3 regions of the Streptomyces sp. 840.1 genome follow, and region 2 is predicted to be linked to each of the others. Evidence: riboswitches for the same ligand, from Rfam matches in the RefSeq annotation. Region 2 holds a riboswitch; each other region holds the start of a gene.

Region 1 (4,206 bases), 610 kb from region 2:
AAGAACGCCGCGATCCGGTCGACGGGGCGCAGGAAGCAGGGGACGGCGCCGCCGGTCATCCGGTCATCCGGGCGGAACAACTCCGCCGTCCCCAACGCAGGTGCCAACAACCCTGACACGTCCGGCGGTTCGTACCGGAGACGGGAGGGGCCCAGGTCGCTGAGGGCGGCTGGGATGCCGGACCCCTGTCGAGGCTGTGGACAGGATTTCCACCGCACCGTCGCCGACTGTTCGGCCGAATGCCACCGCGTGCACACCGCACGGGTCTTCCGTCGGCCCGCCGGTTCTGGAACACTCCTGTCGTTTTCGCCCTTATGTTTCCTCACCCCACAGAGGCCCCACTCATGGCAGAACTCAACCGTCGCCGCCTCCTGCAGCTCGCTGGAGGCACGGTCGCCTTCAGCGCGTTGTCGAGCAGCATCGCCCGTGCCGCCTCGCTGCCCGCGAAGGGCCGTACCGGCACGCTCCAGGACGTGGAGCACATCGTGGTGCTGATGCAGGAGAACCGTTCCTTCGATCACTACTTCGGCACCATGAGGGGTGTGCGCGGCTTCGGTGATCCGCGTCCGGTCACGCTGCCCAGCGGGAAGCCGGTCTGGCACCAGAAGGACGGACTCGGCAAGGAGGTGCTGCCGTTCCGGCCCCCCGCCGACGACCTCGGGCTGCAGTTCCTCCAGGATCTGAACCACGACTGGGCCGGCGGTCACCGGGCGATGAACAAGGGCGCGTACGACCAGTGGGTGCCGGCCAAGACGGCCACGACGATGGCCCACCTCACACGCGCAGACATCCCGTTCCACTACGCCCTCGCCGACGCGTTCACCGTCTGCGACGCATATCACTGCTCGTTCCTCGGCTCGACCGACCCGAACCGCTACTACCTGTGGAGCGGGTACACCGGCAACGACAAAACCGGCGGCGGCCCCGTGCTCGGCAACGACGAGGCGGGGTACGGCTGGAAGACCTATCCCGAGCGGCTGGAGGAGGCCGGGGTGTCGTGGAAGGTCTACCAGGACATCGGCGACGGGCTCGACGCCGCCGGTTCCTGGGGGTGGATCGACGACGCGTACCGGGGGACGTACGGCGACAACTCGCTCCTCTACTTCAACAATTATCGCAACGCCAAGCCCGGCGACCCCCTCTTCGACAAGGCGCGCACCGGTACCGACGTCAAGAACGGCGACGGGCTCCTCGACGACCTGAAGGCCGATGTCCGGGCCGGTACGCTCCCCAAGATCTCCTGGGTCGTCTCGCCCGAGGCCTACAGCGAGCACCCCAACTGGCCCGCGAACTACGGAGCCTGGTACATCTCACAGGTGCTGGACGCGCTGACCTCCAACCCCGAGGTCTGGGGCCGGACCGCCCTCTTCATCACCTACGACGAGAACGACGGATTCTTCGACCATGTCGTGCCGCCGTTCGTGCCGTCGGGCGCGGCGCAGGGACTGTCGACCGTGGACACCTCGGCCGACCACTTCCCCGGCGACGTCCGGTACGCGGCCGGGCCGTACGGGCTCGGCCAGCGCGTGCCCATGACGGTCGTGTCCCCCTGGAGCACCGGCGGGTTCGCGTGCTCGGAGGTCTTCGACCACACCTCCGTCATCCGGTTCATGGAGAAGCGCTTCGGCGTGCGCGAGCCCAACATCTCGCCCTGGCGGCGGGCCGTCTGCGGTGACCTCACCTCGGCATTCGACTTCAGCCGCACGGATGCCGCACCGGCCGAGCTGCCCTCCACGGACGGATACGCGCCGCCGGACGGGGCCCGGCACCCCGACTACGTACCGGTACCGCCGGTCTCCGGCCGTGTGCCGAAGCAGGAGACCGGCACCCGGCCCACCCGGCCGCTGCGGTACGCGCCCCTCGTGGACGGAGCGGCCGACCCCGGGGCCGGGAAGTACCGGCTCACCTTCAGTGGGGGCGACGCGGCCGGGGCGCAGTTCCTGGTGACGTCGCCGAACCGGGGCGACGGGCCCTGGACCTACACCACCGAGGCGGGCAAGTCGGTCTCCGACAGCTGGAACACGGCCTACTCCGGCGGAGTGACCGACCTCACCGTGCACGGTCCGAACGGGTTCCTGCGCGGCTTCCGTGGGCCCGGCAAGGCGGCCGGACCGGAGGTGACGGCGCGTCACAACCCGGCCAGTGGTGCCCTCGACCTGACCCTCACCCACACCGGTTCGGGGACCGTCCAGCTGACCGTGCGCAACGCGGACGCGTACGGCGGGGGCGCGCAGACCTTCGCCGTGCGGGCGGGCGCCACCGTGAAGCACACCGTTGACCTGCGGGGGAGCAAGCGCTGGTACGACGTCACGGTGGTGTCGGACGCGGACGCCACGTTCCTGCGCCGGTTCGCCGGACACGTCGAGACGGGCGAGGCCGGCACGAGCGACCCGGGCCTCGTCACCGGCTGACCGGCCGCCCCGGCGCCGTAACCGGCAGCCGGCGCGGAGTGTCGGGGGCGCACGGGCCGGGCCGGCCCGGCCCTGTGCGTTCCTGACTGCCCGTCGGCTGATTGGGCCCGGCGTGTCGGAGGGTGCCGCCGCGGTGCGTTAGGGTTTTTGCCGGGTCATGAGTTCCAGTGCGCAGCCCCGGCTTGCTGGACGGCACCCCGCTCCGCTGCGGGTGCTCCGGGTGACGACCTGCCCCGTGCGCGAGGTACGGGGAACAGCGGACCGCGGTGCAGAGCGCTCGGGGTCCATCATCCCCGGGAGGCGGGAATCACCATGCTGCGTCATCTCACCGAGCACGGCTCCGTGCGGAGCGAGGACTGCGACCGGTACGCCGCAGGCCATCAAGTGCACTGGATCCATGCCAAGAAGTGCCGGCAGGAGCCCGGTCAGGCCGTTGAGATACTGCTGACCGCCGGTGATGTCCGGGACGATGGGTGGGTCGAGCTGCGTGCCGCGTTCGACTGCGCGGGCAGCCTTCCTAGGGTGTGGACGCACGCTCCCGACGGGCTGCGGGAATCGCTCGCCGGTCACCGGGGGCGCGTGTACTGGCTCGCCCGGTGGCATGCGCTCAAGCTCGTCGACGGTGCCGACCGGGTCGCCGGACTCGTCAACGTCGCCTTGGAGAGCGGCGAGTTGTGCGGAGACCTGGCTTCCGGACGCTCGTAGCCGAGTGCGGCGGCTGCCGTCCCCGGGTGGAGACGGGGCTTCGACGGGGTGATCAATTGTCGTGACTTGTCAGCCTGTTGCTTCATTCGGGGCGCACAATTGATCGCCATTGACCGCTGTGGCGTCACATAACATCCTTATAGTGGACGTGCGTTGATCGCACGATCGTGACGCGTGACGTGTTCGCCACAGAAGTCAGGACGATGACGCGCCCATCCTCCACAGAGCCCGAGTCCGCCTCGCCCCCTCCAAAGTGCCCCGCGCACGCGGGGACGGGGGCCGTGCCCCTCAGCGGGCCCTCGTTCCAGACCGAGCCGCAGGCCGTCTACCGCGCCATGCGGCGGGACCACGGGCCGGTCGTCCCCGTCGAGCTGCCGGGCGGATTCCCCGCCTGGCTGGTCATCGGGTACCGCGAGCTCCATCAGGTCACCAGCGACGGTGAGTTGTTCCCCCGCGATGTCGGACTGTGGAACCAGTGGGAGCACATCCCCGACGACTGGCCGCTGCTGCCCATGGTCGGACGACCGCTGCCGTCCATCTACTTCAGCGCCGGGGACGAGCACCGGCGGCACGCGCGGATGGTCGGACCCGCCCTCGAAGGGGCCGACCCGTTCGAGATCCGCCGCCACAGCGAGCAGCTGGCCGACCGGCTGATCGACGCCGTGTGCAGCCGGGGCGCCGCCGACCTCGTCGCCGACTTCTGCGAACCCCTTCCCGTGCTCGTCCTCGCACGGCTGGTCGGCTTCCCCGACGACGAGGGCGCCGGCATCGCCCGGGTGCTGAAGGACCTGGCCGACGGCGGTCCGGGCGCGCAGGAGGCCCACCTGCGTTTCGGGGAGCACATGACACGGCTGGTCGCCGCGAAGCGTGCCGAGCCCGGCGACGACGTCACCTCGCGGATGCTCGCCTCCCCCGAGGCCTTCACCGACGAGGAGTACATGCTCGACCTGATGGCCATCACGGCCGCCGGGCACCTCACCACCGCCGACTGGATCAGCAACTCGCTGCGGCTGATGCTCACCGAGGACGAGTTCGCGCACTCGATGGCGGGCGGCCGGCGCAGTGTGGGCGAGACCATGAACGAGGTGCT
Region 2 (4,206 bases):
GGCCGAGGTGTTCGGTGACGGCGGCGAGCGCGGCGAGGACGGTGAAGGTGTCGGGCCGCCCGACCACGTCCAGGTCGTATATCTCGCCTCCCTGTTCGCGCAGCCGCAGGCCTTCGGCGAGGAAGAGGAAGTCGAACTTCGCGCGCTCGGAGGTCCGGGCAAAGTGTGCGAAGGAACTGAACTCGATATGGCTGCCGGCCTTCGGGTCACTCCACACGGTGGTGTTGTTGACTCCGGGGAAGTGGGCCGCGAGATGGATCTGCTTGAGCGGCTTGCTCATGATCTGGGGGTCCTTCCGGCTCAGGCGGTCGAGGTCGCGGTGGCGGCGTAGCGGTTCGCCGGACGGGTGAGCCCAAGCAGTCCGCGCAGGGTGCCGGCCTCGTACTCCCGGCGGAAGACGCCCCGGCGCCGCAGTTCGGGGACCAGGCCCCGGGTGATCGCCGGGAGGTCGTGCCCCGCGACGGCGGGGCGCAGCCGGAATCCGGTCAGTCCGGCCGTCGCCAGGTCCTGGAGGAGATCGGCGAGTGCGGCGGGCGTTCCGGTGAAGACCGGGGCGTCGCTGGTGTACGGCTCGCCCGCGAGGTCCTCCAGCCGTTCCCGGCGGGCGGCGGCCGCGGCGGGGTCGTCGTCCAGGAAGACCACCAGGTCGCCGAAGACGTGCAGGGTCTCCTCGGCGCGGCCCGCCGCCGCCTGTTCGGTGCGGATCTCCTCCACGACGCCTCGGGCCTCGCCGGCGTCGTGCGGGGTGACGTATCCGATGTCGGCGGAGCGGGCCACCAGACGGTACGGGACGGTCGCGTGCGCCAGGGCGCTGACGACGGGCTGGCCCTGGGGCGGCCGGGGCGTGACCGAGGGGCCCTTCACCCGGAAGTGCGTGCCCTCGAAGTCGATGTAGTGCAGCTTCGTACGGTCGATGAAGCGTCCGGTGGCGACGTCCCGGATCTCGGCGTCGTCCTCCCAGCTGTCCCAGAGCCGTCGCACCACCTCGATGTGGTCGGCGGCCTCGTCGAACAGGCTGCTCAGCAGCTCCTGCCCGGCGGGGGTGGAGTAGTCCCCGGCGCCGAACGGGGGGAGGGTGCGGCGGCCGAAGTGCGCGGCCTCGTGCCTCCGGGCCGTGACCTGCAGGCGCAGGCCCGCACGTCCGGTGCTCACGTAGTCGAGGGTGGCGATGGCCTTGGATATGTGGAAGGGCTCCGTGTGGGTGGCCACCACCGTCGGGACGATACCGATGTGCCGGGTCAGCGGGGCGATCCGCGCCGCGATGAGGACGGCGTCCAGCCGGCCCCGGACCTGGTCGGTGCGCCCGTCGGGCTCGGTGCGGGACGAGGACTGGAGGCCGAGTCCGTCCTCGATGGTCACGAAGTCGAGCAGTCCGCGTTCGGCCTCGGTGACCAGGTCGCTCCAGTAGGCGGCGGTGAACAGTTCGCCGGGCCGGGCCGTGGGTTCGCGCCAGGCGGCGGGGTGCCAGCCCGCGCCGTCCAGGGCCACGGCGAGATGCAGGGGAGAGGGTGACGAGGACACGGAGGTGGTGCCTTCCTGATCGACCGTACGGCGGAAGCCGGCCCGGACCCCGGGCGCCGACGAGCCGGTCGGGAACGACACGACGGAGCGCGGGCGCACAGCACGGTGCGGGGCCAGGGAGGGGAGGACGACGCACCGCGGCAGCGGTGGGCGTCAGAGCATCAGAGCGTCAGAGCGCCGGAAGGCGGTCAGCCTCGGCAGCGGACGCGACGGGCGGCGGTACACAGCGCGCTGCTGACACGCTGCAGGTCGACGGCGCGGTCCGCGCAGAGCAGGACGCGGCCCCGGGACCGCCAGGCAGCCATCCCTTCAGCTGCGTGCATCGCTCTCACCGTCACCATTCCGCCCCGTGGGGCCTCGCGGCTGCCGGACACCGTCCGGTCATCTCCTGCGGCATCCCGCAGCGCGGGTATCACCGGCCGGATGATCCGGGCTTCTCGCCGGCACCGGAGCCGTTGCGCACCGCAAGTTATGCATGCGTCAAGGGGAGTGTCAACGCCGGTGACCAACAGGCGAGATGCCCCCCGTGGCCTCCTTGACGGCGTCACGTGGCGCACGGAAACTGGCCTGGACGGTCACGATTGTCAGCGCCCCCGTGCGGGATCAGTCCTGCTCACGGGGTCATCGGCCCCGGCCCGCTGGCAGGCAACCCTTCCACCGCGACGGGGTGCCCCGGGTGACGACCGGGTCCCGCCGGCGTGGCGGGGCAAGCGTGGTCTCGCGTCTCGCGAGCCCCGGAGTCAGGACGGGCGGGATTTGTCCAGGAACGGCTTGACGAGGCGCCTGCACATCGATCTGTTGCGTGTCTCCAGCGCGTACTAGGACCTGACACTCCGCACGGCAGGTCCGCGCTGTCGCGTTTTCGGGCCGGGTTTCCGAAGCGCAGTCGTTCCCCATCCGGTCGCCGGTGCCCACAAGGCGGCGGTGGCTTCCTCGTTCCCACAGGGATCTCCACAGGGAGAGTCATGCCCGAGACAGCTTCGCGCAGTTCCAGCACAGCCAACTCGATCACGTGCGGCTCGATCCCGTCCGGACCGGGTCCGTGCGTTCCGCACCCCCGTCCCAAGGTGACCGTGCCGTCCTCCCGCATCCACAGCCGCATCGGGGTCGGCCTGGCCGGCGGCTTCTACCCGGCCCCGCACCGCTACGAGCTCTTCCTGTCGGCGAGTTGTCCGCGGTCGATGCGTATCTCGATCACTCTCGCCCTGCTCGGTCTCCAGGACTCGGTCGCCACCACCTTCCTGGGGCACCCCGCCGGGGCGCCCGAGGCGCTCGCCTCGCTGCGCAGCGCGTACGAGGCCACGTTGCACCACTACGACGGTCCGCTGACGGCGCCCGCGCTGTGCGACCGGTGGAGCGGACGCATCGTCAGCAACCACACGCCCGACATCCTCCGCGATCTCGCGGGCCTGCTCTCGGGCCATGACGAGGCCCGTCCGTCGGCGCTGCGGCCGCCGGAGCTGGCGGCGGACATCGAGGCCCTTCGCGAGCTGCTGGACCGGGATGTCACGCCCCGGGCGGGTCGTACGCAGCGGTCGGCGGCCCTGGACCTGCTGGAGCGGTCGCTCGCCCCGCGGCCCTACGCGCTGGGCGAGGAACTGACCGCTGCGGATGTGGACCTGTGGGTGGCGCTCGTCCATCTCGGCCCGGCCGGCACTCTTGGCGCCCGTCCCCGGCTCCAGGAGTACGTGGAGCGCCTCGGCGGCCACCCCGCCTTCCCGAAGCCGCCGGAGCGCTGAACGCACCGGCGGCGTCGGCCGGGGCGGCCGGGGCGGCCGCCCTCGGCGTTCCCCCTCAGGCTCCGACGTAGGCCGCGAGGTGTTCGCCGGTGAGCGTGGAGCGGTCCTCGACCAGATCGGCGGGGGTGCCCTCGAAGACGAGCGATCCGCCGTCGTGACCGGCGCCGGGGCCGAGGTCGATGATCCAGTCGGCGTGCGCCATGACCGCTTGGTGGTGCTCGATCACGATGACGGACTTCCCGGAGTCCACGAGCCGGTCGAGCAGGCCGAGCAGTTGCTCGACGTCCGCGAGGTGCAGGCCGGTGGTCGGCTCGTCGAGGACGTAGACGCCGCCCTTCTCGCCCATGTGCGTGGCCAGCTTGAGCCGTTGCCGCTCACCGCCGGACAGGGTGGTGAGCGGCTGGCCCAGGCTGAGGTAGCCGAGCCCGACGTCGGCTAGCCTGCCGAGAACGCGGTGGGCGGCGGGTGTGTGCGCCTCGCCGGCGCCGAAGAACTCCTCGGCCTCGGTCACCGACATCGCGAGCACCTCGCTGATGTCGCGGCCGCCGAGACGGTATTCGAGCACCGAGGCCAGGAACCGCTTCCCCTCGCACTCCTCGCAGACGGTGGCGACGCCGGCCATCATCGCCAGGTCGGTGTAGACGACCCCGACGCCGTTGCAACCGGGGCAGGCACCCTCGGAGTTGGCGCTGAACAGGGCCGGCTTCACGTCGTTGGCCTTGGCGAACGCCTTGCGGATCGGGTCGAGCAGCCCGGTGTACGTGGCGGGGTTGCTCCGTCGCGAGCCCCGGATCGCGCCCTGGTCGATCGACACCACCCCGTCCAGTCCGGAGACCGAGCCGTGGATCAGTGAGCTCTTGCCGGAGCCGGCGACGCCCGTGACCACGGCGAGGACCCCGAGCGGGATGTCGACGTCGACGCCGCGCAGGTTGTTCGCGTCCGCTCC
Region 3 (4,206 bases), on a different contig from region 2:
CCGAACGCCCGAATATGAGGAACTCATAAGATTCCAGGGCAAGTCGGGCCAGGCAAAGGCGACTTATGGCGCAAGAGGCTCAGGCACTTTGGCTGCATCTTGTCGTGGCCGGGCGCATTCTCATATGCGGGCGGCACGGGCAGCGGAGGGGTCTTCCCACACTCTACCGCGCTCAACCATGCAGAATTGCCCCCTCCGCTTCTGTCGCGGAGAGGGCAATCGCGGTGACTCGTCGAAGCGGGACCGCTCGGGTCCCGGGGCTCAGCAGCCGCCGGCGACGGCCGGGATGATCGAGATGCCGGCGCCGTCCGGGGTGACCGCTTCCAGGCCGCCCTCGAAGCGCACGTCGTCGTCGTTGACGTACACGTTGACGAAACGGCGGAGCTTGCCCTGGTCGTCCAGGACACGGGCGGCGATGCCCGGGTGGTCCTTCTCCAGGGACTCGATGACCTGGGAGAGGGTCGCGCCCTCGGCCGGGACCTCGGCCTGGCCGCCCGTGTAGGTGCGGAGGATGGTGGGGATACGGACCTTGACGCTCATGGTGGGTGCCCTTCCTGGAGTCACGGGTGGTCGGAGGCTGCGGCAGCCTCTCAGCTGGTGCGGCGGACCGCTCAGGCGGTGCCGAGGCCGGCGGCGCGGAAGGCGTCCAGGCTAGGCCTGATCGTCGCCGTCGCCTGCGAGGTGGCGGCCACCGCGTCCAGCGTCTTGAGGCCGTCACCGGTGTTCAGGACGACCGTCGTGAGCGACGGGTCGAGCAGACCCGCCTCGATCAGCTTCTTCGTCACTCCGACGGTCACCCCGCCCGCGGTCTCGGCGAAGATGCCCTCGGTGCGCGCCAGCAGCTTGATCGCGTCGACGACCTGCTCGTCGTTGACGTCCTCGACGGCACCGCCGGTGCGGCGGGCGATGTCCAGGACGTACGGGCCGTCGGCCGGGTTGCCGATCGCCAGGGACTTGGCGATCGTGTTCGGCTTCTGCGGCCGCACCACGTCGTGACCGGCCTTGAAGGCGGCGGAGACCGGCGAGCAGCCTTCGGCCTGGGCGCCGAAGATCTTGTACGGCCGGTCCTCGACCAGACCGAGCTTGATCAGCTCCTGGAGGCCCTTGTCGATCTTCGTGAGCTGCGAGCCGGACGCGATCGGGATGACGATCTGGTCGGGCAGCCGCCAGCCGAGCTGCTCGCAGATCTCGTACGCGAGCGTCTTGGAACCCTCGCCGTAGTACGGGCGCAGGTTGACGTTGACGAAGCCCCAGCCCTCGCCGAGCGGGTCGCCGATGAGCTCCGAGCAGAAGCGGTTGACGTCGTCGTAGTTGCCCTCGATGCCGACCAGCTCACCGCCGTACACCGCGGCCATGACGACCTTGCCCTGCTCCAGGTCGTGCGGGATGAACACACAGGAGCGCAGGCCGGCGCGGGCTGCGGCGGCGCCCACCGCACCGGCGAGGTTGCCGGTGGAGGAGCAGGAGAGCGTGGTGAAACCGAAGGCACGGGCGGCCTCGACGGCGATCGCGACGACGCGGTCCTTGAAGGAGTGCGTCGGGTTGCCGGAGTCATCCTTGACGTACAGGCCGCCGGTGACGCCCAGCTCACGGGCGAGGTTGTCGGCCTTGACCAGCTTGGTGAAGCCGGGGTTGATGTTCGGCTTGTCCGCGACGTCGGAGGGGACCGGCAGCAGCGGCGCGTAACGCCAGATGTTGTCGGGTCCGGCCTCGATGCGCTTCTTCAGCTCGTCCGGGGAACCGGTCGGCAGGTCGTAAGCCACTTCGAGCGGTCCGAAACAGCTCGAACAGGCGAAAAGGGGACCGAGTGCGAATCGCTCTCCGCACTCGCGGCAGGAAAGTGCCGCGGCGGGACCGAGGTCCACAGAAGATTCGGTAGATGCTGCAACAGTCTCAACAGCCATGATGGCGAGGCCCTTTCTCCTCATCTTCCTCGTGACGCGTTTCGCCACGAGACGGAATTGGCACCTTCCCCACCCGACCTCGCGGAAGGGGGTCCCCCCTGCTCGAGCGAAGTCGAGAGCTTGGGGGTGGGATGGTTGCCGGGACTTCAACGGGCCGTTCCCTCTGTCCCTCTGGATGAGCGCTATGGCACTGGATCATCGATCCAGGCGTTTATCGGCGGACGGACCCCGGCATGCCACGGCCGTCTGCGTTGTTCAAGACTGTAACCGAAGCACCGGACTGTTGAGATAGTCGTCCGAACCGCGAGATGGATCACATACAGGGAGTATCGACCGTGCTGGAAGAGGTCGAACGCTGGCTGACCAGGCGTTCCTGGTCGTGCGCCGACCGCCCGCTGGAGCAGCTCCTGGCCGCCCGGGGAGGCGACCCGAGGCGCAGCCGCGTGAGTGTCGTACTGCCCGCGCTCAACGAGGCGGCGACGGTCGGGGACATCGTCCGCACGATCCGGCGCGAGCTCATGGAGAAGGTCCGGCTGGTCGACGAGCTCGTGGTGATCGACTCCGGCTCCACGGACGCGACCTCCGAGGTCGCCCGCGAGGCGGGCGCCCGGGTGATCCACCGGGACGAGATCCTGCCCCGGCTGCCTGCCGTCCCCGGCAAGGGCGAGGTGCTGTGGCGGTCACTGCTGGTGACCGGCGGTGACATCGTCTGCTTCGTCGACGCGGACCTGAAGGACTTCTCGGCCGACTTCGTCTCCGGCATCGTCGGCCCGCTGCTGACCGACCCCTCGGTGCAGTTCGTCAAGGCGATGTACGACCGTCCCCTCGGGGACACCGCCGGTCAGGGCGGGCGGGTCACCGAACTGGTGGCACGGCCGCTGCTCAATCTGCACTGGCCGCAGCTGGCCGGCTTCGTCCAGCCGCTGGGCGGCGAGTACGCCATACGCCGCTCGCTGCTCGAACAGCTGCCGTTCCCGGTCGGTTACGGAGTGGAGCTGGGGCTGCTCGTCGACGCCCTGCACACCGTCGGCCTGGACGCGCTCGGCCAGGTCGACGTCGGCGTCCGCGTCCACCGCCACCAGGACGGCCGGGCGCTCGGCCGGATGGCGGCGGCCATCTACCGGACCGCCCAGCTGCGGCTTTCGCGCGGCCATCTGGTCCGCCCCGCGCTGACCCAGTTCGAGCGCGGCGAGAACGGCTTCGTGCCGCACACGTACCCGGTGGACACCGAGGAGCGGCCGCCGATGCGCGAGATCGAGGAGTACGTCGCGCGCCGGGCGGCATGACGCGGGGCGGCACGGAGCGGAGGCGGTGCGGCGAGACGCCGCCGTACGCACGTTTGGACAGTTCGGGATCGGGCTAGATTCCGCGCATGGTCTCCGAGCACGCCCCCCAGTCCGCCGCCCAGGTACTCGTCGCGTCCAACCGCGGCCCGGTCTCGTACACCCTGCGGGAGGACGGCTCGCTCGACGCGAAACGGGGCGGCGGCGGGCTCGTCTCCGGGCTGAGCGCGGTGGACGACAAGATGTGGGTCTGCGCCGCGCTCGGTGACGGCGACCGCGAGGCGGTACGGCGCGGGGTCGGGGAGCCGGGCGTACGGATGCTCGACATCGACGCGGACGTGCACGCCGACGCGTACAACGGCATCGCGAACTCGGTGCTCTGGTTCGTCCACCACATGCTCTACCAGACCCCGGTGGAACCCGTCTTCGACGCGGAGTTCCGCCGCCGGTGGGCGTCCTTCGAGGCCTACAACCTGGCCTTCGCCCAGGCGCTCGCCGAGGAGGCGGGCGAGGGCGCGGCGGTCCTGGTGCAGGACTACCACCTGGTGCTGGTGCCCGGCATGCTCCGCGAGCTCCGCCCCGACCTGCGGATCGGCCACTTCTCGCACACCCCGTGGGCGCCCGTCGACTACTTCCGGATGCTGCCCGACGACATCGCGGAGCAGGTGCTGCGCGGCATCCTCGGCGCCGACCGGGCCGCGTTCCTGACCCGCCGCTGGGCGGACGGCTTCATCGGCTGCTGCACGGAGATCCTGGGCGGCACCGGCCGCACCCGCGTCGGCGTGCACGGGCTCGGCGCCGACGGGGACTTCCTGCGCCGGCGCGCGCACGAGGCGGACGTGGACGAGCGGATGGCGGCGCTGCGCGAGCAGGTGGGCCCCGGCCGCAAGACGGTCGTGCGGGTGGACCGCACGGAGCTGTCCAAGAACATCGTCCGGGGGATGCTCGCCTACCGCTCCCTGCTCGACGAACGGCCCGAGTGGCGCGGCCGGGTCGTCCACGTCGCGTTCGCCTACCCC

Evidence for each region. Region 2 has a riboswitch for S-adenosylmethionine ahead of EDD93_RS33855 (glutathione S-transferase C-terminal domain-containing protein). Riboswitches for the same ligand answer to the same signal wherever they lie in the genome.
Region 1: linked by a shared signal. The riboswitch ahead of EDD93_RS36580 (hypothetical protein) and the one ahead of EDD93_RS33855 (glutathione S-transferase C-terminal domain-containing protein) in region 2 are both predicted to bind S-adenosylmethionine.
Region 3: linked by a shared signal. The riboswitch ahead of thrC (threonine synthase) and the one ahead of EDD93_RS33855 (glutathione S-transferase C-terminal domain-containing protein) in region 2 are both predicted to bind S-adenosylmethionine.

The regions. Positions count from the first base shown of each region.
Region 1 covers NZ_RJUU01000003.1:917,636-921,841, reverse strand. Annotated here, with positions in the region: partial or broken gene EDD93_RS36590 (SAM-dependent methyltransferase) at 1-50, opposite strand, end outside; gene EDD93_RS36585 (phosphocholine-specific phospholipase C) at 345-2,411, shown strand; SAM riboswitch class IV at 2,565-2,674, shown strand; gene EDD93_RS36580 (hypothetical protein) at 2,724-3,116, shown strand; gene EDD93_RS36575 (cytochrome P450) at 3,320-4,206, shown strand, end outside.
Region 2 covers NZ_RJUU01000003.1:305,624-309,829, forward strand. Annotated here, with positions in the region: gene EDD93_RS33845 (NtaA/DmoA family FMN-dependent monooxygenase) at 1-280, opposite strand, end outside; gene EDD93_RS33850 (LLM class flavin-dependent oxidoreductase) at 301-1,521, opposite strand; SAM riboswitch class IV at 2,095-2,240, shown strand; gene EDD93_RS33855 (glutathione S-transferase C-terminal domain-containing protein) at 2,487-3,260, shown strand; gene EDD93_RS33860 (excinuclease ABC subunit UvrA) at 3,316-4,206, opposite strand, start outside.
Region 3 covers NZ_RJUU01000001.1:1,746,691-1,750,896, forward strand. Annotated here, with positions in the region: gene EDD93_RS08115 (MoaD/ThiS family protein) at 262-540, opposite strand; gene thrC (threonine synthase) at 612-1,904, opposite strand; SAM riboswitch class I at 1,922-2,086, opposite strand; gene EDD93_RS08125 (glucosyl-3-phosphoglycerate synthase) at 2,240-3,190, shown strand; gene EDD93_RS08130 (trehalose-6-phosphate synthase) at 3,277-4,206, shown strand, end outside.